DNA from 3 places in the Streptomyces sp. NPDC025651 genome. Region 3 is predicted to be linked to each of the others. Evidence: riboswitches for the same ligand, from Rfam matches in the RefSeq annotation. Region 3 holds a riboswitch; each other region holds the start of a gene.

Region 1 (7,855 bases), on a different contig from region 3:
GCAGCGGGACCGCGTCCTCGGGGTTGGCGAGAACACGCAGGTAGGCGAGGACGTCGCGGACTTCCTTGCGCTCGTAGAAGCGGACGCCGCCGACGACCTTGTAGGGCAGGCCGACGCGGATGAAGATCTCTTCGAAGACACGGGACTGGGCGTTCGTGCGGTAGAAGATCGCGACGTCGCCGGCCTTGGCGTCGCCCGCGTCCGTGAGGCGGTCGATCTCGTCGGCGACGAACTGCGCCTCGTCGTGCTCGGTGTCGGCGACGTACCCGGTGATGCGTGCGCCCGCGCCCTGGTTGGTCCACAGGTTCTTGGGGCGGCGGCTCTCGTTCCGCTCGATGACCGCGTTCGCGGCGCTCAGGATCGTCTGCGTGGAGCGGTAGTTCTGCTCCAGGAGGATCGTCGTCGCGTCGGTGTAGTCCTCCTCGAACTGGAGGATGTTGCGGATGGTGGCGCCGCGGAAGGCGTAGATCGACTGGTCCGCGTCACCCACGACGCACAGCTCGGCCGGGTCGTCCCCCTCGCCTCCGGAGGGGCCGACCAGCTCGCGCACCAGGGCGTACTGGGCGTGGTTGGTGTCCTGGTACTCGTCGACCATGACGTGCCGGAAGCGGCGGCGGTAGTGCTCGGCGACGTCCGGGAAGGCGCGCAGGAGGTGGACCGTCGTCATGATCAGGTCGTCGAAGTCCAGGGCGTTCGCCTCGCGGAGGCGGGACTGGTACATCGCGTAGGCCTGGGCGAGGGTCTTCTCGAAGCCGTCGGCGGCCTGGCCCGCGAAGTCCTCCTCGTCGATCAGCTCGTTCTTCAGGTTCGAGATCTTGGCGCTGAAGGACTTCGGCGGGAACTTCTTCGGGTCGAGGTCCAGGTCGCGGCAGACCAGGGCCATCAGGCGCTTGGAGTCCGCGGCGTCGTAGATCGAGAAGGAGGAGGTGAAGCCCAGCTTCTTGTACTCGCGGCGCAGGATGCGGACGCAGGCGCTGTGGAAGGTCGAGACCCACATCGCGTTCGCCCGCGGGCCCACGAGCTGCTCGACGCGCTCCTTCATCTCGCCCGCGGCCTTGTTCGTGAAGGTGATCGCGAGGATCTGGCCGGGGTGCACACCACGCTCGGCGAGGAGGTGCGCGATGCGGTGGGTGAGCACGCGGGTCTTGCCGGAGCCCGCGCCGGCGACGATGAGCAGCGGGGAACCGGCGTGCACGACGGCCGCGCGCTGGTTCTCGTTCAGCCCGTCGAGGAGCGTGGCCGGGTCGATGACCGGGCGCGGGGCGCCGTCGCGGTAGTGCGTGTCCCGGGACAGGGGCGCGTCGAACTTCCCGTCGAACAAGTCGTCCGGAATGGGCTCCGGAGCGCTGTCCTCGGGCGGCGGCGGGGGCTCTTCGTCCGCGGCCCGTGAGGGCTGCAGGTCCGCCAGGAAGCTGTCATCAAAGAGGCTGCTCATCGCCTCCCGAGTCTAGGCGGCCCCACTGACAACCCGCCCCGGGTTCCGGCCACCTTCCCCTGGGAGCGACGCCCCGCCTACGCCCCGCCTACGCCCCGCCCCCGGACGGTCACACTCCGCATCCGTCCGGCGCGGCCGCGTCAAGGGCCTCGTAACGTCACGAAAATGTATCGGGCATATCGAACATCAACCTTCACACGGACCACACGAGTTGGCTAGCGTGCCCGGCGGGCCGCTCGTCCCCCACCGGCGAACCCCGCCGGGAACGGGTGGCCTCCGCCGAGTCCGACATGTTCGGAGCCGGGGACCCACCAAGACCTTGGGGTGAATCGGTCCCGTACGAAGCACGAAGTACGGGGCTGTAGGGCAACCTTCCGGACCACCCGCCCGAACCCGACAGCTAACCCGGTAGGCGGTCTACGGAAGGAGTCGCCTCCTTGGCGTCGCACCGCAAGCCGCGGACCCGGGCAGCCGGAATACGCACGACCCCCGCCATCGGTATCACGACGGCGGCCCTCACCTCCGTGGCCCTCCTGTCGCAGAGCGCGCAGGCCGCGCCCTCCGCACCGACGAAGCCCAGCCTCGAAGAGGTCCAGAAGAAGGTCGACGACCTCTACCACCAGGCGGGCGTGGCCACCCAGAAGTACAACTCGGCCAAGGAACGCACCGACAAGCAGCGCAAGAAGGTCGACCGCCTGCTCGACGACGTGGCCAAGCGCACCGACAAGCTGAACGAGGCGCGCCAGGAGCTCGGCTCCTTCGCCGCCGCGCAGTACCGCACCGGCGCCGTCTCCGACACGGCCACGATGATGCTCGCCGACGACCCGCAGGGCTACTTCGACCAGAACCACCTGTCGGACCGGCTCACCGAGCGCCAGAAGAAGGCCGTCGACGACTACCAGGCGCAGCAGGTGTCGGCGTCGAAGCAGCGTACGAAGGCGGCGAAGAGCCTCAAGACGCTGAGCGACTCGCGGGACGACCTCAGGACGAGCAAGCAGACCGTCCAGAAGAAGCTGGGCGAGGCCCGTGAGCTGCTTTCGGAGCTGACCGCCGAGGAGAAGGCCCGGCTCGCGGCGATCGAGCGGAAGAAGGAGCAGGAGGCCAAGCGCAAGGCCGAGGAGCTGGCCCGCAAGCAGGCCGCCGAGGCGGAGCGCAAGCGCAAGGCGGAGGAGGCGGCCCAGAAGGAGAAGGAGCAGGAGGACGGCCAGGACTCGGGCACCGGATCGGGTTCGGGTTCCGACACCGGCTCCGGATCGGGATCGGGATCGGGCTCCGGGAGCACGGACAGCAGTTACGCCGCCAAGGCCGCGAAGGTCATCGACTTCGCGGAGGCCCAGATCGGCAAGCCGTACGTCTGGGGCGCCACCGGGCCCGACTCCTACGACTGCTCCGGGCTCACCCAGGACGCGTGGAAGGCCGCCGGGATCTCGCTGCCGCGCACGACGTGGGACCAGGTGAAGGTCGGCACGACCGTGAAGACCGCCGATGCCCAGCCGGGCGACCTGGTGTTCTTCTACGACGACATCAGTCACGTGGGCATCTACATCGGCAACGGCAAGATGATCCACGCCCCGAAGCCGGGCGCGAACGTCCGCGTCGAGTCGATCTACTACATGCCGATCCACAGCGTGGTGCGTCCCGCGTAAGCACCCTCTACGCGCGTGTGGCCCGCATCCCCCGGAGGATGCGGGCCACACGCGCGTAGAGGCGGAGAACTCAGGTCCGCGGCGCACTCGGGTTCACGGAGAACTCAGGTCCACAGCACCGCGATGAAGATGTTCGCCGTGGTCAGCAGGCCGACCGCGCCGAACAGGCCCTTGTCGACCTTCTCCTCGTCGCGCTTCACATAGACCAGCGCGAGGATCACGATCAGCACGGCCATCTTGATGCCGATCTTGAGGTTGTTGACCGTGTTGCCGTCCGCCTGGTTGAGGCCCACCAGGGCCACACCGGTGACGAGCATGACCAACGCGCCGTGCAGCATCGCCGGGCCGAAGCGGGCCGCGCCCTGACCCATCTGCTTCATCTGGGTCAGGAAGCCGCCCAGGAGCGAGGCGATGCCGATGATGTGCAGGCCGACGAAGAGATGGATGAGTACGTCCATGAGGCCGGAGCCTAGCCGGGGCGCTCGGGGCCACGGCAGGGACCCCCGTACCACCACTCCGCGGGCAGGCGTGCCACAAACGCCCCATCGGTCACCGATGCGCAGGAAGAGGACATCACCTCATGATCGACACGGTCGGACACGGTCACTTTTCCGCCCACTTCTGCCAGTTGCGCACAATCCGTCACCAACCCGTGACGGTCAGGTTTAGCGTCCTCCAGCAGGTGACCGGCTCCCCACCGTCGTCCCGCCCAGGACGGCAGTCGGCCACCACCGCCGAGAAACCCGGCGGCGGCCCGCTCCCCCTGTGCGGGCCGCCGCCGGACACGTAAGGAGCCCGATTCGTGGCAGCGCACCGCAAGCCCAGACAGCGCTCGCTCAGCGGGAGCACCGCCCGCACCGCCGCCACCCTGGCCCTCGCGGGAGCCGCGTCGGCGACCGCCTTCGACGGCACGGGACACGCGGAACCGCGGCTCAGCCCCGCCGAGGTGAAGTCCAAGGTCGACGCGCTCTACCACGAGGCGGAGATAGCCACCGAGAAGTACAACGGCGCGGAGGAGAAGGCGGAGAAGGCCGAGAAGTCGCTCAGGAAACTGCGTGACGAGGCGGCCCGCAAGACGGAGAAGCTCAACTCCGCCCGCAACTGCCTGGGTTCGTACGCGGCGGCGCAGTACCGGGCGGGCGGCATCGACCCCTCCGTGCAACTCGCGCTCTCCTCCGACCCCGAGCAGTTCCTGGACCGCGCCGCGCTCGCCGACCGCGCCGGCAGCCGCCAGGCCGCGGCCGTCAGCGGCGTACGAAAGCAGCTCCGCTCGATCGACCAGCTGCACAGCGAGGCCGACGACCGCCTGGCCGCCCTCACGGCGCGCCAGGCGGAGCTGCGCAAGCACAAGAAGACGGTCACCGACAAGCTCGGCGAGGCGAAGCGGCTGCTGTCCCGGCTCACCGCCGACCAGCGCGCCAGGATCGCCGACGACGAGGGCGACCGGGCCGCCCGTTCAGCGGGCCGCGACGCGGCCGTGGGCGCGCCCTCCAAGGCCCCCAACGCCCGTGCCGCGGCCGCCGTCTCGTACGCGTACAAAGCCATCGGCAGCCCCTACGTATGGGGCGCCACGGGCCCGAGTGCCTTCGACTGCTCGGGGCTCACCCAGGCCGCCTACCGCTCGGCGGGCGTCTCCCTGCCCCGCACCACCTACGCCCAGATCGGCGCCGGCGAGCGGGTCTCCCGCTCCGAACTGCGCCCCGGCGACCTGGTGTTCTTCTACTCAGGCATCAGCCATGTCGGCCTCTATGTCGGCAACGGCCAGATGATCCACGCCCCGAACCCGAGCGCGCCGGTGCGGCTCGCGCCCATCGACCAGATGCCGTTCGCGGGGGCCACCCGCGTGGTGTGAGCCGGTGCGCCGCCCGGCGCCGAGCCGGTGCGCCCGACCACCGGTGATCAGGCACGACACCCACCAGTAATGTCGGGCACATGCCTAGCCGTACGCTGCCGCCGCCTCCGCCTCCCCCACATCTGCGCACCTGGCCGGACCGGCAGGCGCTGCTCGCGGACCGGGAGAGGGCACTGCGGGAGCTGCGCAGGCGGCACCTCGGGGTGCACAGGCTCCTGCTGCTGTGGCTGTGCGGCGTCGGCGGCGTCATCGGCTGGGCGCTGCTGACCCAGCCGATCAAGTACATCGACGACAAGGACCCCGGCGTCTTCCTCCTGGCCCCGGTCCTCGCGGTGGCCGGCCTGGCGGCACTGGCCCCCTCGGTGATCGGCGTCGTCCTCGGCATCCGCCGCGACCGGCGGATACGGGAACTCACCGACGCCTGGCTGGCGTTGGACAACCATCCGGCGTCCGACGCCCGGCTGCGCTCCCCCGGCCTCAGCCTCTGCTGGCTCCTGGCCTCCCTCGCCCTGTGCGCGCTCGGCCTGTGGGCGTCCTTCGCCGCGGCCGCGTACGCCGAACCGGGCCGCGAGACGTACACCGACGTCGCGCTCGGCATGGGCACCGGCCTGATCCTGTGGCTGACGGGCCTGCTCGGCGCCGCGAAGGCCGCGGGACACTACCGCTGGGCCCTGCGGAAGCTGGGCCCGGCCCGGGCCCGCGCCGCACACCGCTAGCGCCGCACGGCGCCCGGGCGGCCCACCGCCCGGACCGCGCGGCGGCCGGTCAGACCAGTCGCCGAGCCGTCGCCCACCGCGTCAGCTCGTGGCGGTTGGACAGCTGGAGCTTCCGCAGGACCGCCGACACATGCGACTCGACGGTCTTCACGGAGATGAAGAGCTGCTTGGCGATCTCCTTGTACGCGTACCCGCGCGCGATGAGCCGCAGGACCTCCCGCTCGCGCTGGGTGAGGCGGTCCAGGTCCTCGTCCACCGGGGGCGCGTCGGTGGAGGCGAAGGCGTCGAGCACGAAGCCCGCCAGGCGCGGCGAGAACACCGCGTCGCCCTCCTGCACACGGAAGACGGAGTCCACCAGGTCGGTTCCGGTGATGGTCTTGGTGACATAGCCGCGGGCGCCGCCCCGGATGACGCCGATGACATCCTCGGCGGCGTCCGAGACCGAGAGCGCGAGGAAGCGCACCGGGCTCTCCCCGTCGGCCATCAACGGCGCGCAGCGGCGCAGGACTTCCACGCCACCGCCGCCGGGGAGGTGCACGTCCAGGAGGACGACCTCGGGGCGGGTCGCGGTGATGACCGTGACCGCCTGGTCGACGTCGGCCGCCTCGCCGACGACCTCGACGCCGGTGACGTCGGTCCTGCCGATCTCCGCCTGCACTCCGGTGCGGAACATCCGGTGGTCGTCAACCAGGACGACCCGCACGCGACGCCCGCCCGCACCGCCGCCCTCGTCCGAACCGGTCGGCTCCACGGGCTCGTTCGCCTCGGTCGCGTCGCTCATGTCGTCGCCGTCCTCTCCATTTCCAGCTCGACTTCGGTGCCGCCGCCGGGCACCGCGCGCAGCCGCGCCGTGCCGCCGTTGCGCTGCATGCGGCCGATGATCGATTCTCGTACGCCCATGCGGTCGTCCGGCACCGCGTCCAGGTCGAAGCCGGGACCGCGGTCCCGGACGGACACGAACACCGTCTCTCCCTCGACTTCGGCGAAGACCTGCACCGCGCCGCCCTCGCCACCGTACTTGGCGGCGTTGACCATCGCTTCCCTCGCGGCCTGCATCTGTGCGGTCAGGCGCTCGTCGAGCGGGCAGTCGCCGACCACGACGACCTCGATGGGCACGCCGTGCTTGTCCTCGACCTCGGCCGCGCTGCGGCGGACCGCCTCGGCGAGGGTGTCGGGCTCCTCGTCCTCGTCCTTGCCGGTGCCCTCGGGTTTGTAGAGCCAGGCGCGCAGGTCGCGCTCCTGGGCACGGGCGAGGCGGCGCACCTCGCCCGGACTCTCCGCGTTGCGCTGGATCAGGGTCAGGGTGTGCAGCACGGAGTCGTGGACGTGGGCGGCGACCTCGGCCCGCTCCTGGGCCCGGATGCGCATCAGCCGCTCCTCGGAGAGGTCCTGCATCATGCGGACGAGATAGGGGCCCGCGAGGAGCGCGATGCCGACGACGACGGCGAGCGCGGCCTGCAGCACGGCGCCCAGATGCGCGGCGGAGCCCTGCAGCACGAAGATCCCGGAGACCCCCGCGCCGACCAGGAGCACCCCGGCGGCGGACCGGGCGAGCGTCAGGGTGCGGCGGCGCCGGCCGACGGCCATCCAGCGGGCCCTGCGGGCGTTGTCGGCCTGCCGCCAGACGAGGGCGACACCGGCGGCGACGAGCAGGGTGGGGACGACGTACGCCTTCGTCGAGCCGTCCAGGTCCACATTGCCGACGAAGACCATGGCGACGACGACCATCGCGAGGAGCGCGACGATCTGGCCCTTGTCGGGCTTGCGGGCCACGAGTCTGCGGCGGCCGTCCGGCGCCGTCTCGGTCGTGACCGCAGCGGGCGGCCGCTCGGAGTCGACGCCGCCCACGCCGAGCGGGACGAAGAACCAGAACGCCGCGTACAGCAACGCGCCGAGGCCGTCCGCCGCGAACAGGCCGACGAAGACGAGCCTGACCCAGACCACGGGCAGCCCGAGATGCCCGGCGAGGCCGCGCGCGACGCCGCCGAGCCAACGGCCGTCACCGCTGCGGTAGAGCTTGCGCAGCGGTCGGACGTCGTCGAGGGGCGGTGCGGCGGCTTCCGGCATGTCATCGATATTCACACGCGAGCGCGTGTACGGACATCAGGGTCCGCCCCCGAGACTTCCCTGATCTCGGGCCCTGCCCCGGCCCTGTCAGGGGTGGGACCCGATGCGTCTCAGGGGCGATATCAGGGTTCGGCCAGGG
Region 2 (7,855 bases), on a different contig from region 3:
TGGCCGCGCGGGCGTACAGGGACGCGGTTCGCTCCGCTGAGGCCTCGGGGGCTTAGTACGGTTGCCCCCTCAGGCGGTTCGAGAGCGTGGGGGCTTGTGTGGCAGAGGAGTTGGAGGTGCTGGCCGCCGAGGCGGCCGACGTCCTCGTGGCGGCGATGCGGGGGGACGAGGACCGCTGGCGGGCGGCTCGGGACGCGTTCGTGATGTTCTTCCAGCACTCACGTGTCGTGGCGGCCGACACCGACCTCGACGTCGACCGGATGCGCGCGGCGAGGCAGACCGTGGACCCGGCGCAGCTGGGGACGGCCTGGGCCGAGGTCCTGCTCCACTGCCTGCGGACCGGCGGACGGACGCGGGAGGGCCGCCTCCGGCTCGTCATGGCCGCCCTGGAACTCGAATCCGGCCGTGCCGTGCCACCGGCTGCCAGTGCCGGGCCCGACACGATCGACTACGCGCCCCCCGCCTGGTACACCGCTCAGACCACGAACACGGAGAACGCCGACGAACCGGCCGCACCGCTCGAACCCGCCGCGCGCAACTCCGTCACCGGCGGCGCGCAGAGCTCCGTCGTACAGGCGAGCACCATCCAGTCCCTCACCCTCAACACGCTGCCCCCGTCCCCGCCCCTCGCCCCCGCCGACAACTGGCCCCGCATCGACCAGCTCCGCCGCCTCGGCCTCGGCGTGCGCCCCACCCGCAGGACCGCCGGTACGACGGCCCTGCCGCCCTACGTCGCCAGGGACTGTGACGACGAGCTGTCCGTCCTCCTGCGGCAGGCCGCGCACTACGGCGGCCTCGTCGTCGTCACGGGCGGGCCCCTGTCGGGGAAGACCTCGACGGCGTGGGCGGCCCTGCGGGCGAGCGTGGCCGAGGACGCCCGGGTCTTCGTCACGGGCGGCGGAACGGACCTGCGCGACCTGCCGGACCAGCTCCGGGACCGCGCCGCCGAAGGCACCCACGTGGTGTGGCTGGACGACCTCGACGGCCACCTCGCCGAACCCGGCACCCCCGGTGTCCTCGCCCGGCTCACCCATGACCGCGTCCTGGTCCTGGCGACGATGCGGGACGAGGCGTACGACCGCCACCGCTTCGGGCACCACCCCGCCGCCCGCGCCCTGAGCGTCGCCCAGACCGTCGAGGTCCCCACGGAGTGGAGCGAGGCGGAGCTGGCACGCCTCGCGACGGTGGACGACGCGCGCCTCACGGACGCGGTCCGCTGGCGCGGGGACCTCGGCATCACGCAGTTCCTCGCGCTCGGCCCCGACCTGTGGGAGGAGTGGCGCAGGGCGCGGCGCGGACGGCGGCTCGGCCACCTCCTGGTGCGCGCGGCGATCGACCTCGCCCGGCACGGGGTCACCGAGGCGGTGCCGCTGGAGGCCCTCACCAAGGTGGCGGACGAGTACGCGGAGCAGCCCGAGGTGAGGGAGGAGACGTACACGGAGGCGCTGGCGTGGGCCGCCTCGCTCCGGACGGGCGCCGCCGGACTGCTCCTGCCGGGAGCGGAGGAGGAGACGTGGCGGGCCTGCGGCACGCTCGTGGCGGACGCCCTGCGCGCGCCGGACTTCCCGGCCGCCGACCAGTACGTCTGGTGGGCCATGGTCAAGGCAGTGGAGCAGCACCGCCCGGCGGAGCACGGCTCGATGCTGGCGGCGGCCAGGTCCGACCTGCGGGCGCGTGCGGAGGCGGGCGACGTCGACGTGATGCGGGCCCTGGGGGAGTTCGCCGGCAGCGCGGGGGACATCGCGGACGCCAGGCACTGGTACGGCAGGGTGGTGGACCTCGACCGGGGCAGCGCGCTGTCCGTCGGCGAGGACCTCCTGGAGCTCGGCGAGTACGCCGAAGCCGCCCGGTACATGGAGATGGCCGCGGCCGACGGCGGCCGCTGGGCGGCGAGCGCACTCGCCCGGCTGCACGTCGACCGCGCCGAGCACTGGCTCGCGCGCGCCGCCGAACAGGGCGACGAGAGGGCCGCCGCCACCCTCGCTCACCTGCGGTCCGGCCGGGAGAGGAAGCCGGATACCGTCAAGGAGTGACCGAAAAGACCGCTCCGTCCGCGGCCGCGGACGCCCCGGAGACCACCCCGCCCGAGGCCCAGGGGCCCGAGCTCTTCACCTGGGAGTTCGCCACCGACCCCTATCCCGCTTACGCATGGCTCAGGGAGAACGAGCCCGTCAGCAAGCAGCGGCTGCCCAGCGGGGTCGAGGCCTGGCTGGTCACCCGGTACGCGGATGCGCGGCAGGCCCTCGCCGATCAGCGGCTGAGCAAGAATCCCGCCCATCACGACGAGCCCGCGCACGCGAGGAGCAAGACCGGGATCCCGGGTGAGCGCAGCGCCAACCTCATGACGCATCTGCTCAACATCGACCCGCCGGACCACACCCGCCTGCGGCGCCTCGTCTCCAAGGCGTTCACCCCGCGCCGCGTCGCGGAATTCGCGCCGCGCGTCCAGGAGCTGACGGACCAGCTCATCGACCGGTTCGCGGAAGAGGGCACCGCCGACCTCATCCACGAGTTCGCCTTCCCCCTCCCCATCTACGCCATCTGCGACCTCCTCGGCGTCCCGCGCGAGGACCAGGACGACTTCCGCGACTGGGCGGGCATGATGATCCGCCACGGCGGAGGCCCGCGAGGCGGCGTCGCGCGGTCCGTGAAGAAGATGCGCGGCTATCTCGCCGAGCTGATCCACAGGAAGCGTCTCGAACCCGGCGACGACCTCATCTCCGGCCTCATCCGCGCCTCCGACCACGGCGAGCACCTCACCGAGAACGAGGCGGCCGCGATGGCCTTCATCCTTCTCTTCGCGGGCTTCGAGACGACCGTCAACCTCATCGGCAACGGCATGTACGCCCTGCTCACCCACCCCGAGCAGCGCGAGCGCCTGCAGAGGGCGGTCCAGGAGGGCGACACCGCACTCCTGGAGACCGGCGTGGAGGAACTGCTCCGCTTCGACGGCCCCGTCGAGCTCGCCACCTGGCGCTTCGCCACCGAGCCGCTCAGCGTCGGCGGGCAGGACATCGCGGCCGGCGACCCCGTCCTCGTCGTCCTCGCCGCCGCCGACCGCGACCCCGCCCGCTTCGACGACCCCGACACCCTCGACCTGTCGCGCCGCGACAACCAGCACCTCGGATACGGGCACGGAATCCACTACTGCCTCGGCGCCCCGCTCGCCCGCCTGGAGGGCCAGACCGCCCTCGCGACGCTCCTGCGCCGCCTCCCCGACCTGCAACTCGCGGCGGATCCTGCCGATTTGCGGTGGCGTGGTGGGCTGATCATGCGCGGACTGCGCACCCTGCCCGTGGAGTTCACGACCGCACAGAAAACGACGTCCGATTGACGCCGAACTGACGGGCCATCACGGATGTGACTTTTACGTGATCTCCGCTGCATCGACTTGTGACAAGCGTTCGACTGCGGCTACGTTCACGACGACTTGAGCGCCCCAGGCGCACAAGTCGCCGCAATAGTCTCCCGAAAGGCAACCGCATGCTCTCCGGCAATGGTCGTCACCGACGCCCCCGCCAAGCCCCGGCCCTCATCGTCGCGGCAGGAGTCACCGGATCAGCCATCGCCATCCCGCTGCTCGGCGCGACCAGCGCCAGTGCCGCAGAGACCACGACGTGGGAGAAGCTCGCCGAGTGCGAGAGCGGCGGCGCGTGGAGCGCCAACCCCGGCAACGGGTACTACGGGGGGCTCCAGCTCTCCCAGGAGACGTGGGAGCGGTACGGCGGCCTCGCGTACGCGCCGAGCGCCGACCAGGCGAGCCGCTCGCAGCAGATCGCCGTCGCCGAGCAGATCCTCGACGACCAGGGCACCGCCGCCTGGCCGAGCTGCGCCCCGATCGCGGGCCTGACCCAGGACGGCGCCGCGGCCGACGTCGACCCCGGCGCCCCGGTCACGCCGCAGCCCTCGGACCCGTCCGACCCGTCCGACCCCTCCGGCTCCGAGGACGCCAAGGACAAGGACAAGGGCGACGACAAGGGCAAGGACAAGGACTCCAAGGCCCCCGAGGGCTCGGAGAAGGAGAAGGAGAAGGGGGAGACGGACGAGCCGTCCGACGACGCCTCCAAGACTCCGGAGCCCTCCGACGAGGCGAGCGACACGCCCGGTTCGGACGACGAGTCCCGAGAGAAGAATCACGACAAGTCCGGTGAAAAGGGCGGCAAGGAAGACCAGGAGGACAAGGGCGAGAAGGGCGACGGCAAGGGCGGCTCCGGCAAGTCCGGCCAGAAGGACACCACTTCGCCCGAGTCCGAGGACTCGACCGACCCGTCCGAGGGCTCCGGGGACTCGTCCGGCGGCCGCCACCGCGGCGACCGCGCCGACGAGAGCCCGTCCGGCGGCGAGGGCGACCGTCCGGGACGGCACGCGTCGCGCGGCGGCGACCGCACGGACGAGGTCGCCGACGGGACGTACACGGTGCGCTCCGGAGACAACCTCTCGGCCATCGCGCACGACCTCGACGTCGACGGCGGATGGCACGAGCTCTACAGCGAGAACAAGAAGACCGTCGGGGCCGACCCGGACCTCATCCTCCCCGGTCAGAGCCTCGATCTGGGCGAAAAGTAACGGAAGTTGACGAAGAGTCGGGCGGGTACTTCGCGCCGTATGTCCGGTTTGGCGCGAGTGAGAGATGGGTCTCAGAAGGCCTGATCGTCTTTGAAATTCGGTGGATTGCGTGGCTACGGTCGTGACCGCTCGCCACTGCGGGCCCCGCCGGTCGGTACGCCGAATCCTGCCAACGGCCGGACGGGAACAGTCGTCGCTCAAGAGCGCCGTAGGCAGGAGCGGGGGACCCAAGGTAAGTGCCGGAAACGGCTAGGGGTGAAGTCGCGCTCTAGGAAGCGCGGCCGGGCAACCACATCGGCCCGAACCCGACAGCTCACCTCGCAGGCGTCGGTGTAGGGGATCAACTCATGCTGCTTTCCGGCAAGGGCAAGCACCGTCGCCCGTCCAAGGCCACCCGTGTCGCCACGCTCGTCGGCGTCACCGGCGCGGCCGTCGCCGCCCCGCTGATGGCGGCCGGTTCGGCCAACGCCGCCACCGGTGCCGAGTGGGACGCGGTCGCCCAGTGCGAGTCCGGCGGCAACTGGTCCATCAACACGGGCAACGGCTACTACGGCGGCGTGCAGTTCTCCGCCTCCACCTGGGCCGCGTACGGCGGCACCAAGTACGCGCCCACCGCCGACAAGGCCAGCAAGGCGCAGCAGATCGAGATCGCCGAGAAGGTCCTCGCGGGCCAGGGCAAGGGCGCCTGGCCGAGCTGTGGCGTCGGTCTCTCGGGCGCCGCGTACAACGGCGGCGGCTCGCAGGAGCAGGCCAAGCCGCAGCAGCAGACCAAGCCGCAGCCGCAGAAGACGCAGCAGCAGGCCGCTCCGCAGCAGCAGGCCCCGCAGCAGCAGGCCGCGCCGAAGCCGCAGCCGACGCCGCAGACCGAGACCAAGAAGACCGTCGAGACCCCGACCGGCAAGACGGTCAAGAAGGGCGACGGCGAGTACAAGGTCAAGACGGGCGACACCCTGTCCAAGATCGCCGAGGACCACAAGGTCAAGGGCGGCTGGCAGAAGGTCTACAAGCTCAACGGCGACATCATCGACGACGCCGACTTCATCTACCCGGGCCAGCAGCTGCACCTCAGCTAAGGGCTCCACACCGGCCGTGCCTCGGCGGACGCACGGCCGGCCCCCGTCCCCACGGGCTCCCGGCCCCGGTGCGCGTATCCCCCGTACGCACCGGGGCCGGGCCATGTCCGCCGCCGGCGAACCGGAGCCCGCGGTCCGCGCGGCCCGGCCCCGTGTTCGCCCCTAGCGAGCTACCGGCCAGTAGAAACACGGGCTTCCGTCCCGTTTCCCGGGTATTTGGGCCCTTGGCCGTCCCACGGGACGGGCGGTCGGCTGGCCGAAGCTCCGGAGCCCGTTAGGCTCAGGAGACGCAGGGCCGAAGCGGCCCGCGTAAAAGCGTCACATCCCAGAAGGAGATGCTCGTGCCGTCCATCGACGTCGTCGTAGCCCGGGAAATCCTGGACTCCCGAGGCAACCCCACGGTCGAGGTCGAGGTCGGCCTCGACGACGGCAGCACGGGTCGTGCCGCCGTTCCGTCGGGTGCCTCCACCGGTGCCTTCGAGGCCATCGAGCTTCGCGACGGTGACCCGAACCGTTACCAGGGCAAGGGTGTCGAGAAGGCCGTCCTCGCCGTCATCGAGCAGATCGGCCCGGAGCTCGTCGGCTACGACGCCACCGAGCAGCGCCTGATCGACCAGGCCATGTTCGACCTGGACGCCACCGACAACAAGGGCTCGCTCGGCGCCAACGCCATCCTCGGCGTCTCGCTCGCAGTCGCGCACGCCGCCTCCGAGGCCAGCGACCTGCCGCTGTTCCGCTACCTCGGCGGCCCGAACGCGCACCTGCTGCCCGTCCCGATGATGAACATCCTCAACGGTGGGTCGCACGCCGACTCCAACGTCGACATCCAGGAGTTCATGATCGCCCCGATCGGCGCGGAGTCCTTCTCCGAGGCCCTGCGCTGGGGCACCGAGGTCTACCACACCCTCAAGAAGGTCCTGAAGGACAAGGGCCTGTCGACCGGCCTCGGCGACGAGGGCGGCTTCGCCCCGAACCTGGACTCCAACCGCGCCGCGCTCGACCTCATCCTCGAGGCCATCAAGCAGGCCGGTTACGTCCCCGGCGAGCAGATCGCGCTCGCCCTCGACGTCGCCGCGTCCGAGTTCTACAAGGACGGCAAGTACCAGTTCGAGGGCAAGGAGCGCTCGGCCGCCGAGATGACCGAGTACTACGAGGAGCTCGTCGCCTCGTACCCGCTCGTCTCCATCGAGGACCCGCTGTTCGAGGACGACTGGGCCGGCTGGAACGTCATCACCGAGAAGCTCGGCGACAAGGTGCAGCTGGTCGGCGACGACCTGTTCGTCACCAACCCGGAGCGCCTGGCCCGCGGCATCGAGGAGAACTCGGCCAACGCCCTGCTCGTCAAGGTCAACCAGATCGGTTCGCTGACCGAGACCCTGGACGCCGTCGAGATGGCCCAGCGCAACGGCTTCAAGTGCATGATGTCCCACCGCTCCGGCGAGACCGAGGACGTCACCATCGCCGACCTGGCCGTCGCCACCAACTGCGGCCAGATCAAGACCGGCGCCCCGGCCCGCTCCGAGCGCGTCGCGAAGTACAACCAGCTCCTGCGCATCGAGGAGATCCTCGACGACGCCGCGGTCTACGCCGGCCGCAGCGCCTTCCCGCGCTTCAAGGGCTGATCACGCACGAAGCCCGGTCGTGACGCCGGGTTACCTACGTCCCCGCACGCGGTCCCGTACCGTGTGCGGGGACGTAGGTACGTTGAGGCACTGTCGCGCTGCACTGGGGAGGCGGAACCATGGCCAAGGCCGGGACCAAGGACCGGTTCTCCACGGCGACCCGCCTCAAGCTGCTCGGCGAGCAGACCGCCGAGCGGGTCTACCGCTCCCAGACCAAGCGCCAGGCCCGCCGCTCCCGGCTCACCGGCCGCGCCGCGCTCCTCGCGCTCGTGCTCTGCTCGCTCGTCGTCGCGCTCGCGTACCCGATAAGGCAGTACGTCTCGCAGCGCGCCGAGATCGACGACCTGCGCCGGCAGAAGGCCGAGCGCCAGGAGGACGTCGAGAAGCTGCGCGACGAGAAGGCCCGCTGGCAGGACGACGCGTACGCGGAGCAGCGCATCCGGGACCGGCTGCACTACGTGATGCCGGGCGAGACCGGATTCACGGTGATCGACCCCGCGGCGGCGAAGAGCCGGCGCACGGACCAGGGGGCGGCCACACGCCCTTGGTACTCGAACGTCTGGGACGGCGTCGACAAGGCCGACCGCCCCGACG
Region 3 (7,855 bases):
CCGGATCAGACAGGACGTCTGATCCGGGCCTGACGCGTTTTCACCCCCTCCCGCGCGCATGGCGTTCGCTTCTTGCGCACGGTGTGCGCAGTGCGTACAGTGTTCGCAACGAGGGCACGTCGTACGCAACGGATGTGCCGCCACGTCCTGAGGGGGTTTTCGCGATGGAAGAGCGCCGTCACCCGCGCCGCTGGCTCATCCTGATCGTGCTCTGCCTGAGCACGCTCGTCCTGGTCGTCGACAACATGGTCCTGACTGTCTCGGTCCCGCCGATCGCCGCGGACCTGAAGGCGGACGCGCAGGACATCCAGTGGATCATCGACTCGTACATCCTGGTCTTCGCCGGCCTGCTGCTCACCGCGGGCAGCCTCTCCGACCGGTTCGGACGGCGGCGGGTGATGATCCTGGGGCTTGCCCTCTTCGGGGCCGCGTCCCTGCTGGCCACCGTCGCCCAGAATCCCGAACAGCTCATCGCGGGGCGGGTGTTGATGGGGGTCGGCGGCGCCCTCGTCATGCCGAGTACGCTGTCGATCCTGATCACCGTCTTCGACGACGAGGAGCGCCGCAAGGCGATCGGCGCCTGGAGCGCGGTGGCCGCGGTCGGCCTGGTCGGCGGGCCCGTGCTGGGCGGCGTGCTGATCGCCCACTTCTGGTGGGGCTCGGTCTTCCTGATGAACGTCCCGGTCGCCGCCCTCGCCATCGTCGCCGCGCTCGTCCTGATGCCGGAGTCCAAGGGCCCCGCCCGCAAGGCCGATCCGCTGGGCATGATCCTGTCGGTGATCGGCATGACCGCGCTGGTGTGGACGATCATCGAGTCCGCCGAGGCCGGCCTCGGCGGGATGAGCACGCGGCTCTCGCTCGCCGTCGCCGTCCTCTCCCTGGCCGCCTTCGTGATCTGGGAGCTGCGCACCGAATCGCCGATGGTGCCGCTCTCGCTCTTCCGCAACCGCGTCTTCAGCGGCGCCAGCTTCTCCCTGGTCCTGCTCACCTTCGCCAACGGCGGCCTGATGCTGGTCCTCACCCAGTACCTGCAGTTCGTGCTCGGCTACTCGCCCGCCAAGACCGGCATCGCCTTCGCCCCGATGGCCGTCGCCACGCTGGTCTTCAACGGAGTCGGCGCCGCCCTCGGCAACAAGATCGGCAACCGCCCGATGACCGCCGTCGGCCTGGCCGTCATCGCCGCGGGCTTCGGCGCCCTCGCCTCCCTGCCCTCCGACGCCGGGTTCGGGATGCTCTCCGCGGCCATGGTCCTGATCGGCATCGGCGGCGGCCTGGCGATGCCCGCGGCGACCGCCGCCCTGATGAGCGCGGTCCCCGCCGAGCACGCCGGGGTCGGCTCCGCCCTCAACGACACCGTCCAGCAGGCCGGCGCGGCCCTCGGCGTCGCAGTCCTCGGCACCGTCCTCTCCGGCACCTACACCGACGCCATGCCCGACTCGACCCCCGCGGCCGCCGGCCACTCCGTCTCCGACGCCCTCGCCCTGGCCGCCTCGTCCGGCGACACCGCCCTCGCCACGGCGGCCCGCGAGGCCTTCACCGAGGCGATGTCCGCCAGCTTCTGGGCCGGCGCGGCGGGCGTCCTGGCAGCGGCCGCCCTGGCGGTCGTCCTCATCCGCGACCGGAAGTCCCCGACGGTGGACCAGCCCCGGCCGGCCGGTACCGGCGAGCTGACCACGGCGGCCTGACCCTCCCCTCGCCACCACCGCGTACGACACCACCGCGTACGACTCCACGGCGTCCCGCCCGGCTCCGGCCCGGCGGGACGCCGTGCCTGCGTACGCGGCGGGTCGCCCGAACGGCGTAGGCCGGCCGTGCGGGCGCCATGGCGGCGGGCCACTCTGAACTGCCAGGTCCGCAGGGCTCGACCCGGAGGTGCAGCATGGCGGCTCGCGTGTGGGGGCCTGAGCGGCGCGTTCTCGTGCTCGTGCTCGTACCCCTCCTTGTTCTGGCCGCGGCCTGCGGTGGCGGCGGCAAGAAGGGTTCGGCCCCCCGGGCCGCCGCCCGGCCGCTCGACCTGCCGTTCACCCACCCCGGCGTCCTCGTCGGCAAGGCGCAGCTCGACCGGGTCCGCGCGCACGTCCGGGCCAAGGAGCAGCCCTGGCTGACGGCGTTCGAGCAGATGCGCGACAGCAAGTACGGGGCCGCCGACTACCGGGCCACTCCGTACGCCGTCGTGGAGTGCCCGCCCGACACCCGCCCCGGCCGCGGCTGCGTCGAAGAGCGTGAGGACGCCCTGGCCGCGTACACCCAGGCCCTTCTCTGGAACGTCACCAAGGACCGCGCGCACGCCGAGAAGGCCGTGCAGATCATGGACGCCTGGTCGAGGGTGATCACCAAGCACACCGAGGCCAACGCCGGGCTGCAGACCGCCTGGGCCGCCTCGTCCTGGGCCCGCGCCGCCGAGGCCGTGCGCTACACCTACGACGGCTGGACCGACGGTCAACTGCTGCGTTTCGAGCGGATGTTGCGCAACGCCTATCTGCCCCAGGTCAAGGACGGTTCCGCCGACTTCAACGGCAACTGGGACCTCGTGATGGCCGACGCCACCATGGCCATGGCCGTCTTCCTCGACGACCACGCCACCTTCGAGAAGGCCGTGCACCACTTCAGGACGCGCGTGCCCGCGTACTTCTACCTGGAGTCCGACGGGAAGCTGCCCGTCTCCCCGGAGGGCAGCGGCATCGACACCGCCGCCGAGCTGACGAGTTACTGGTTCGGGCAGGACACCTTCGCCGACGGGCTCTCCCAGGAGACCTGCCGCAACTTCAAGCACGCCGGTTACGCGCTCGCCGCCACCTCCCACATGGCGGAGACCGCCCACCACCAGGGCGTCGACCTGTACGGGGAGGTCCAGGAACGGCTGCGGGCCGCCTTCGAGTTCCACTCCGCGTACCAGCTGGGCGCCAAGGCCCCGGACTGGCTGTGCGGCGGCAAGGTGCAGCGCGACATGGGGCCCGACACGGAGGTCGGCCTCAACCATCTGCGGGGGCGGCTGGAGCTGGAGATGCCGCAGACCGAGAAGTACACGGAGCGGCGGCGGCCCGAGGGCACGGACGGCCTCTTCGTGGCCTGGGAGACCCTCACGCACGCGGGCAACGCGTAAGTGGTTCGACGCACCCCTCCGGATGGCGTACTGTTGTGTTCACCGACGCGGGGTGGAGCAGCTCGGTAGCTCGCTGGGCTCATAACCCAGAGGTCGCAGGTTCAAATCCTGTCCCCGCTACTGAAGGCCTGAGGCCGGGAAGCATCAGCTTCCCGGCCTCAGGTGTTTTCCCGGTCCCGTCGTCCGGTCGGTCCCGTAACCCGGACGGCCCACATCAGGTCGCACCCTTCCCCCGCTGCGGGAAGCCTGGATGGAGCGCGGTGATGGGCGCGGAGTCGGCGGGAGACAAGCGGTGGGGCAGCGAGGAGGATCCGGCGACAGCGGTGCCACCAGCCGGGAGGCCACCCACGAGTGGGCCTTCGTCAGATCCCTGCCCTTCCTGCTCCTCATCGTCGGCGTCGTCTTCGACGTGTTCACCCCGCCGGACTTCACCGCGGCGCCCCTGTTCACGGCCGCCCCGCTGATCGCCGCCCCCTTCTACTCGCTGGCCAACACCGTCCTGACCGGCGTCGCGGCCTCGGCCGCCGTCTTCTTCCTGCACTACGGCAGATCGGCCAACAGCCATGTCGAGGCCGTCACCGAGCTGATCACCGTGATGACCGTGGCCGCCCTCGCGATCGTCATCAACCGCGTCGTCCGCCGCGGCAACGCCAAGCTCGCCACCGCCCGTTCCATCGCCGAGGCCACCCAGCGCGCCGTGCTGCCCGAGCCGGATCCGCGCATCGGCGGGCTCGACATCGCGGCGCGGTACGAGGCCGCGCAGGCCGACGCGTTCATCGGGGGCGATCTGTACGCGGTGCAGGACACCCCGCACGGCGTACGGCTCATCGTCGGCGACGTACGGGGGAAAGGCATGGGCGCGGTCGCCGCGGTCGCCGTCGTCATCGGCGCCTTCCGCGAGGCCGCCGAGCAGGAGGCCACCCTGGAGGCGGTGGCGCAGCGTCTGGAGCGGGCCCTCGCGCGCGAGGGCACCCGGCGCGACGGGCTCGACGCCTTCGAGGGGTTCACCACCGCGGTCCTCGCCGAGATCCGGCACGGCGAGGGCGTCGTACGGCTGATCAACCGCGGGCACCCGGCGCCGCTGCTGCTGCGCGGCGACGGGCGTCTGTGCGTGCTCTCCGCGAGCGAGCCCGCCCTGCCGCTCGGCATGGGCGAGCTCGGCACCTGGCCGGACCGGGCGGACGAGACGGACTTCCCGCCCGGCGCGATGCTGCTCCTGTACACGGACGGCCTGTCGGAAGCGCGCGACGTGGCGGGGGAGTTCTACGATCCGGCGGCCCGGCTCGGCGGGCGGATCTTCCCGGGGCGCGGAGGGCCGCACGCGCTGCTCGCCGCGCTCACGGAGGAGGTGCGGCGGCACACCGGGGGCGCCGCGACGGACGACATGGCGCTTCTCGCGGTGCGGCGGCCGACCGCCGACGATTCCGAGGGGACGCCCGCCCCCGAGCCCCCGGTGACACCGCGTGACTGAAGAGCACCCCTCCGCATAACAACTGACGTACTGTCAAGAGAATGTGAAGCTCCGGTGTGCGTGCGGGTGGGGTCAACTCGCCCCGTTCCGAACCCTCGTGTCCCGGTAAGTACGGCCGAAGAGCGTTAACGATCAACCGGAACGGCTTGGAATACCGACCTGCCGTCTATTAACGTTCGATAACGCAGCGCGGTCGTCCCAGCCGTCACTCGAGGCGGCTCCGTGCGCACGCGCCTAATCCCGCAAGGGAGCCGGGGAACCACCAACTTGGGGTGAATCGGGCATCTGTGCATCCGTGCCAGATGTTCGTAGGAGACCTTCCTGCTCCGAACCCGTCAGCTAACCCGGTAGGCGAGAAGGAAGGAAAGGAGTGCGCCCCAGTGGCGTCCAACCGGCCTGCCCCCCGAGCCGTGTACGTGCCGAATGACGACGACTTCGGTTCGTACGACGAGGCACCCTTCGAGGAGTGGAACCCCACCGAGGAGTCCATCCGTCCCGTCCGCGGCAGGCACCGTGTGCACAAGAAGAGCGGCGGCGGACTCGCCCGCAGCTCCACCGTCCTCGGCGTGGGCGTCATCGCCGCCGTCGGCGCGGGCGGCATCGCCACCGCGCAGGGCGGCAAGCCGCCGGTCTCCATATCGATGCCCGACCTGGGCACCGTCACCGACTCGCTGCCCGAGGCCAAGTCCCTTCCGGGCGTGGGCTCTTTGATATCCGACGACGACGCGTCGGACACCACGACCACCGCGGCCGCCGCTGCCCCCCTCACCGCCGCCGGCGTCAGCACCACCGACGCCGAACAGGGCACCACCGACGCGGGCGAGGCACTGCGCGCCCGCATCATGCAGCAGGCCGAGAACCAGCAGAACCAGGCGGACGCCGCCGTGCAGACCGCGGCCGAGGACGCCGCCGTCAAGAAGGCCGCCGAAGAGGCCGCCGCACAGCAGAAGGCCGCGGAGAAGGAGGCGGAGGCCAAGGCCGCCGCCAAGAAGAAGAAGGAAGAGGAGGCCAGGAAGGCCAAGGCCGAGGCCGAGCGCCTGGCCAAGCTCGCCAAGAGCTACGCCATCCCCACCTCCTCGTACACCCTCACCTCGCACTTCGGCGACGCCGGATCCATGTGGTCCTCCGGCCACCACACCGGCCTGGACTTCGCCGCGCCCACCGGCACCCCGCTCAAGGCCGTGCACACCGGCACCGTCAAGGAGGCGGGCTGGGCCGGGGCCTACGGCTACCGCACCGTCCTGGAGCTCGAGGACGGCACGGAGATCTGGTACTGCCACCAGTCCTCGCTGAACGTCAGCGCCGGCCAGAAGGTCACCACGGGCGAGGTCATCGGACGCGTCGGCGCGACCGGCAACGTCACCGGGCCGCACCTCCACCTGGAGGTCCACACGCCCGACGGCACCGGCATCGACCCCCTCGGCTGGCTGCAGAGCAAGGGCCTCAACCCCTGACGCACCCCAGGAACTCCGGCGGTCCTGGCGGCGACCCCCCGACGCCAGGGCTGCCGGTCCGGCGTGTCCGCAGGACGGGGCTGCGTGCCCAGGCCGCCGCCTTTACGGAATGCCGCTTCCGGTAAGCGTGTTGAGGAACGTATGACGTCTCTTCGCACACTTGGCTCATCCGACCTCGAGGTCTTCCCCCTCTCCCTCGGCGGCAACGTCTTCGGCTGGACCGCCGACCGCGCGGCGTCCTTCGCCGTGCTCGACGCCTACACCGCGGCGGGCGGCAACTTCATCGACACCGCCGACGCCTACTCGTTCTGGGTGGAGGGCAACAAGGGCGGCGAGTCCGAGACCCTCATCGGCGAGTGGCTGGCCGAGCGCGGCAACCGCTCCGACGTCGTCGTCGCGACGAAGGTCGGCGCCCTCCCCGAGTACAAGGGCCTCTCCGTGAGCACCATCAAGGGCGCCGCGGACGCGTCCCTGCGGCGCCTCGGCACCGACTACATCGACCTCTACTACACGCACTACGACGACCCGTCGGTGCCTGTCGAGGAGATCATCGGGGCGCTCGACGAGCTGGTGACGGCCGGCAAGGTGCGTGCCGTCGCCGCCTCCAACATCACGCCCGAGCGGCTCCAGGAGTCCCTCGACTTCTCCGACCGCGAGGGCCTCGCGCGCTACGTCGCGCTGCAGCCGCACTACAACCTCGTCTCCCGCGACACCTACGAGGGCCCGCTCCAGGAGGTCGCCTCGCGCTCCGGCCTCGCGGCCGTCCCCTACTACGCGCTCGCGTCCGGCTTCCTCACCGGCAAGTACCGCCCGGGTGCGCAGGTCGAGAGCGCGCGCAGCGGCAAGGTCGCGGAGTACGCGGGCACCGAGCGGGGCGACCGCGTCATCGCCGCGCTCGACGAGATCGCCGCGGCGCGTGGCGCCGAGGTCGCGACGGTGGCGCTCGCCTGGCTCGCGGCACAGCCCACCGTGGCGGCGCCGATCGCCTCCGCGCGCACGGTCGAGCAGTTGCCGGCGCTTCTCGCGGTGGCGGACCTGGAGCTGACGGAGGCGGAGGTCGCGGCGCTGACGGCCGCGTCCGCCTGACGTCGCTCCCTAGGAGCGGTAGGGGTTGTACGTCGGGTAGCCGTAGGCCGGGTAGGGCTGCGGCTGCCCGTACGGGGGAGGGCCGTAGGGGGCGGGCCCGTAGGGAGGGTGGCCGTACGCCGCGTACGGCATGGGGGGCATGACCGGCGCCGTCGCCCGCGCCGCGTACGCGAGGGCGGGGCGGGCCGGTTCGCGGCGCTCCCAGAGCTTCTCCAGCAACTCCCGCTCGCGTACGACGAAGTCGGCACCGGCGCGGCCGCGGCGGCCCCGGTGGCGCAGCGCCGCGAGGGACGTCGCGTACTGCTGGTACTCCACGACCGTGCGGGCCGCCGCCTTGCCCCAGGTGTACGAGGCGTAGTCGCGGGCCAGGGCGCGGGCGCGCATCGAGCCCAGCGCGTACGGCTCGGGCGGGGTGAGCCAGCCCGCCACCGCGTACACGGGCAGCTCGGCGCGGATCGTGCGCAGCTCGCGCTGCCTGGTCCAGATCGCCAGCCAGGTCAGCAGGCCGAACGAGGGCAGCATGAAGAGCGCGTACACGGTGAAGAAGCCGTACTGCCCGAAGACCGCGGAGCCGTTCCACAGGGCGTGCATGCCCATCGCGAGCAGCAGTCCGGCGAGCGGGAGCAGCACGCGGCGCACCTGCTGGCGGTCGGCGCTGAGCGCCGCGATGCCGAAGCCGATGCCGGTCAGGACCGTGAACAGCGGGTGCGCGAAGGGCGACATGACGACGCGTACGAAGAA

Evidence for each region. Region 3 has a riboswitch for cyclic di-AMP ahead of ACZ4D5_RS12255 (M23 family metallopeptidase). Riboswitches for the same ligand answer to the same signal wherever they lie in the genome.
Region 1: another riboswitch for cyclic di-AMP. It lies ahead of ACZ4D5_RS18005 (C40 family peptidase); the one in region 3 lies ahead of ACZ4D5_RS12255 (M23 family metallopeptidase).
Region 2: another riboswitch for cyclic di-AMP. It lies ahead of ACZ4D5_RS31975 (transglycosylase family protein); the one in region 3 lies ahead of ACZ4D5_RS12255 (M23 family metallopeptidase).

What each region holds. Positions count from the first base shown of each region.
Region 1 is NZ_JBVHLZ010000004.1:351,140-358,994, reverse strand. Features, by position in the region: gene ACZ4D5_RS18010 (ATP-dependent DNA helicase) at 1-1,435, opposite strand, end outside; cyclic di-AMP (ydaO/yuaA leader) riboswitch at 1,703-1,865, shown strand; gene ACZ4D5_RS18005 (C40 family peptidase) at 1,873-3,081, shown strand; gene ACZ4D5_RS18000 (hypothetical protein) at 3,186-3,539, opposite strand; gene ACZ4D5_RS17995 (C40 family peptidase) at 3,884-4,933, shown strand; gene ACZ4D5_RS17990 (hypothetical protein) at 5,014-5,649, shown strand; gene ACZ4D5_RS17985 (LuxR C-terminal-related transcriptional regulator) at 5,699-6,430, opposite strand; gene ACZ4D5_RS17980 (ATP-binding protein) at 6,427-7,716, opposite strand.
Region 2 is NZ_JBVHLZ010000010.1:293,337-301,191, forward strand. Features, by position in the region: gene ACZ4D5_RS31955 (nucleoside triphosphate pyrophosphohydrolase) at 1-56, shown strand, start outside; gene ACZ4D5_RS31960 (sel1 repeat family protein) at 99-2,033, shown strand; gene ACZ4D5_RS31965 (cytochrome P450 family protein) at 2,030-3,334, shown strand; gene ACZ4D5_RS31970 (transglycosylase family protein) at 3,484-4,566, shown strand; cyclic di-AMP (ydaO/yuaA leader) riboswitch at 4,761-4,908, shown strand; gene ACZ4D5_RS31975 (transglycosylase family protein) at 4,914-5,639, shown strand; gene eno (phosphopyruvate hydratase) at 5,975-7,261, shown strand; gene ACZ4D5_RS31985 (FtsB family cell division protein) at 7,381-7,855, shown strand, end outside.
Region 3 is NZ_JBVHLZ010000002.1:918,599-926,453, forward strand. Features, by position in the region: gene ACZ4D5_RS12235 (MFS transporter) at 165-1,685, shown strand; gene ACZ4D5_RS12240 (alginate lyase family protein) at 1,880-3,103, shown strand; tRNA gene ACZ4D5_RS12245 (tRNA-Met) at 3,150-3,223, shown strand; gene ACZ4D5_RS12250 (PP2C family protein-serine/threonine phosphatase) at 3,354-4,574, shown strand; cyclic di-AMP (ydaO/yuaA leader) riboswitch at 4,796-4,943, shown strand; gene ACZ4D5_RS12255 (M23 family metallopeptidase) at 4,955-6,028, shown strand; gene ACZ4D5_RS12260 (aldo/keto reductase) at 6,170-7,114, shown strand; gene ACZ4D5_RS12265 (PrsW family intramembrane metalloprotease) at 7,124-7,855, opposite strand, start outside.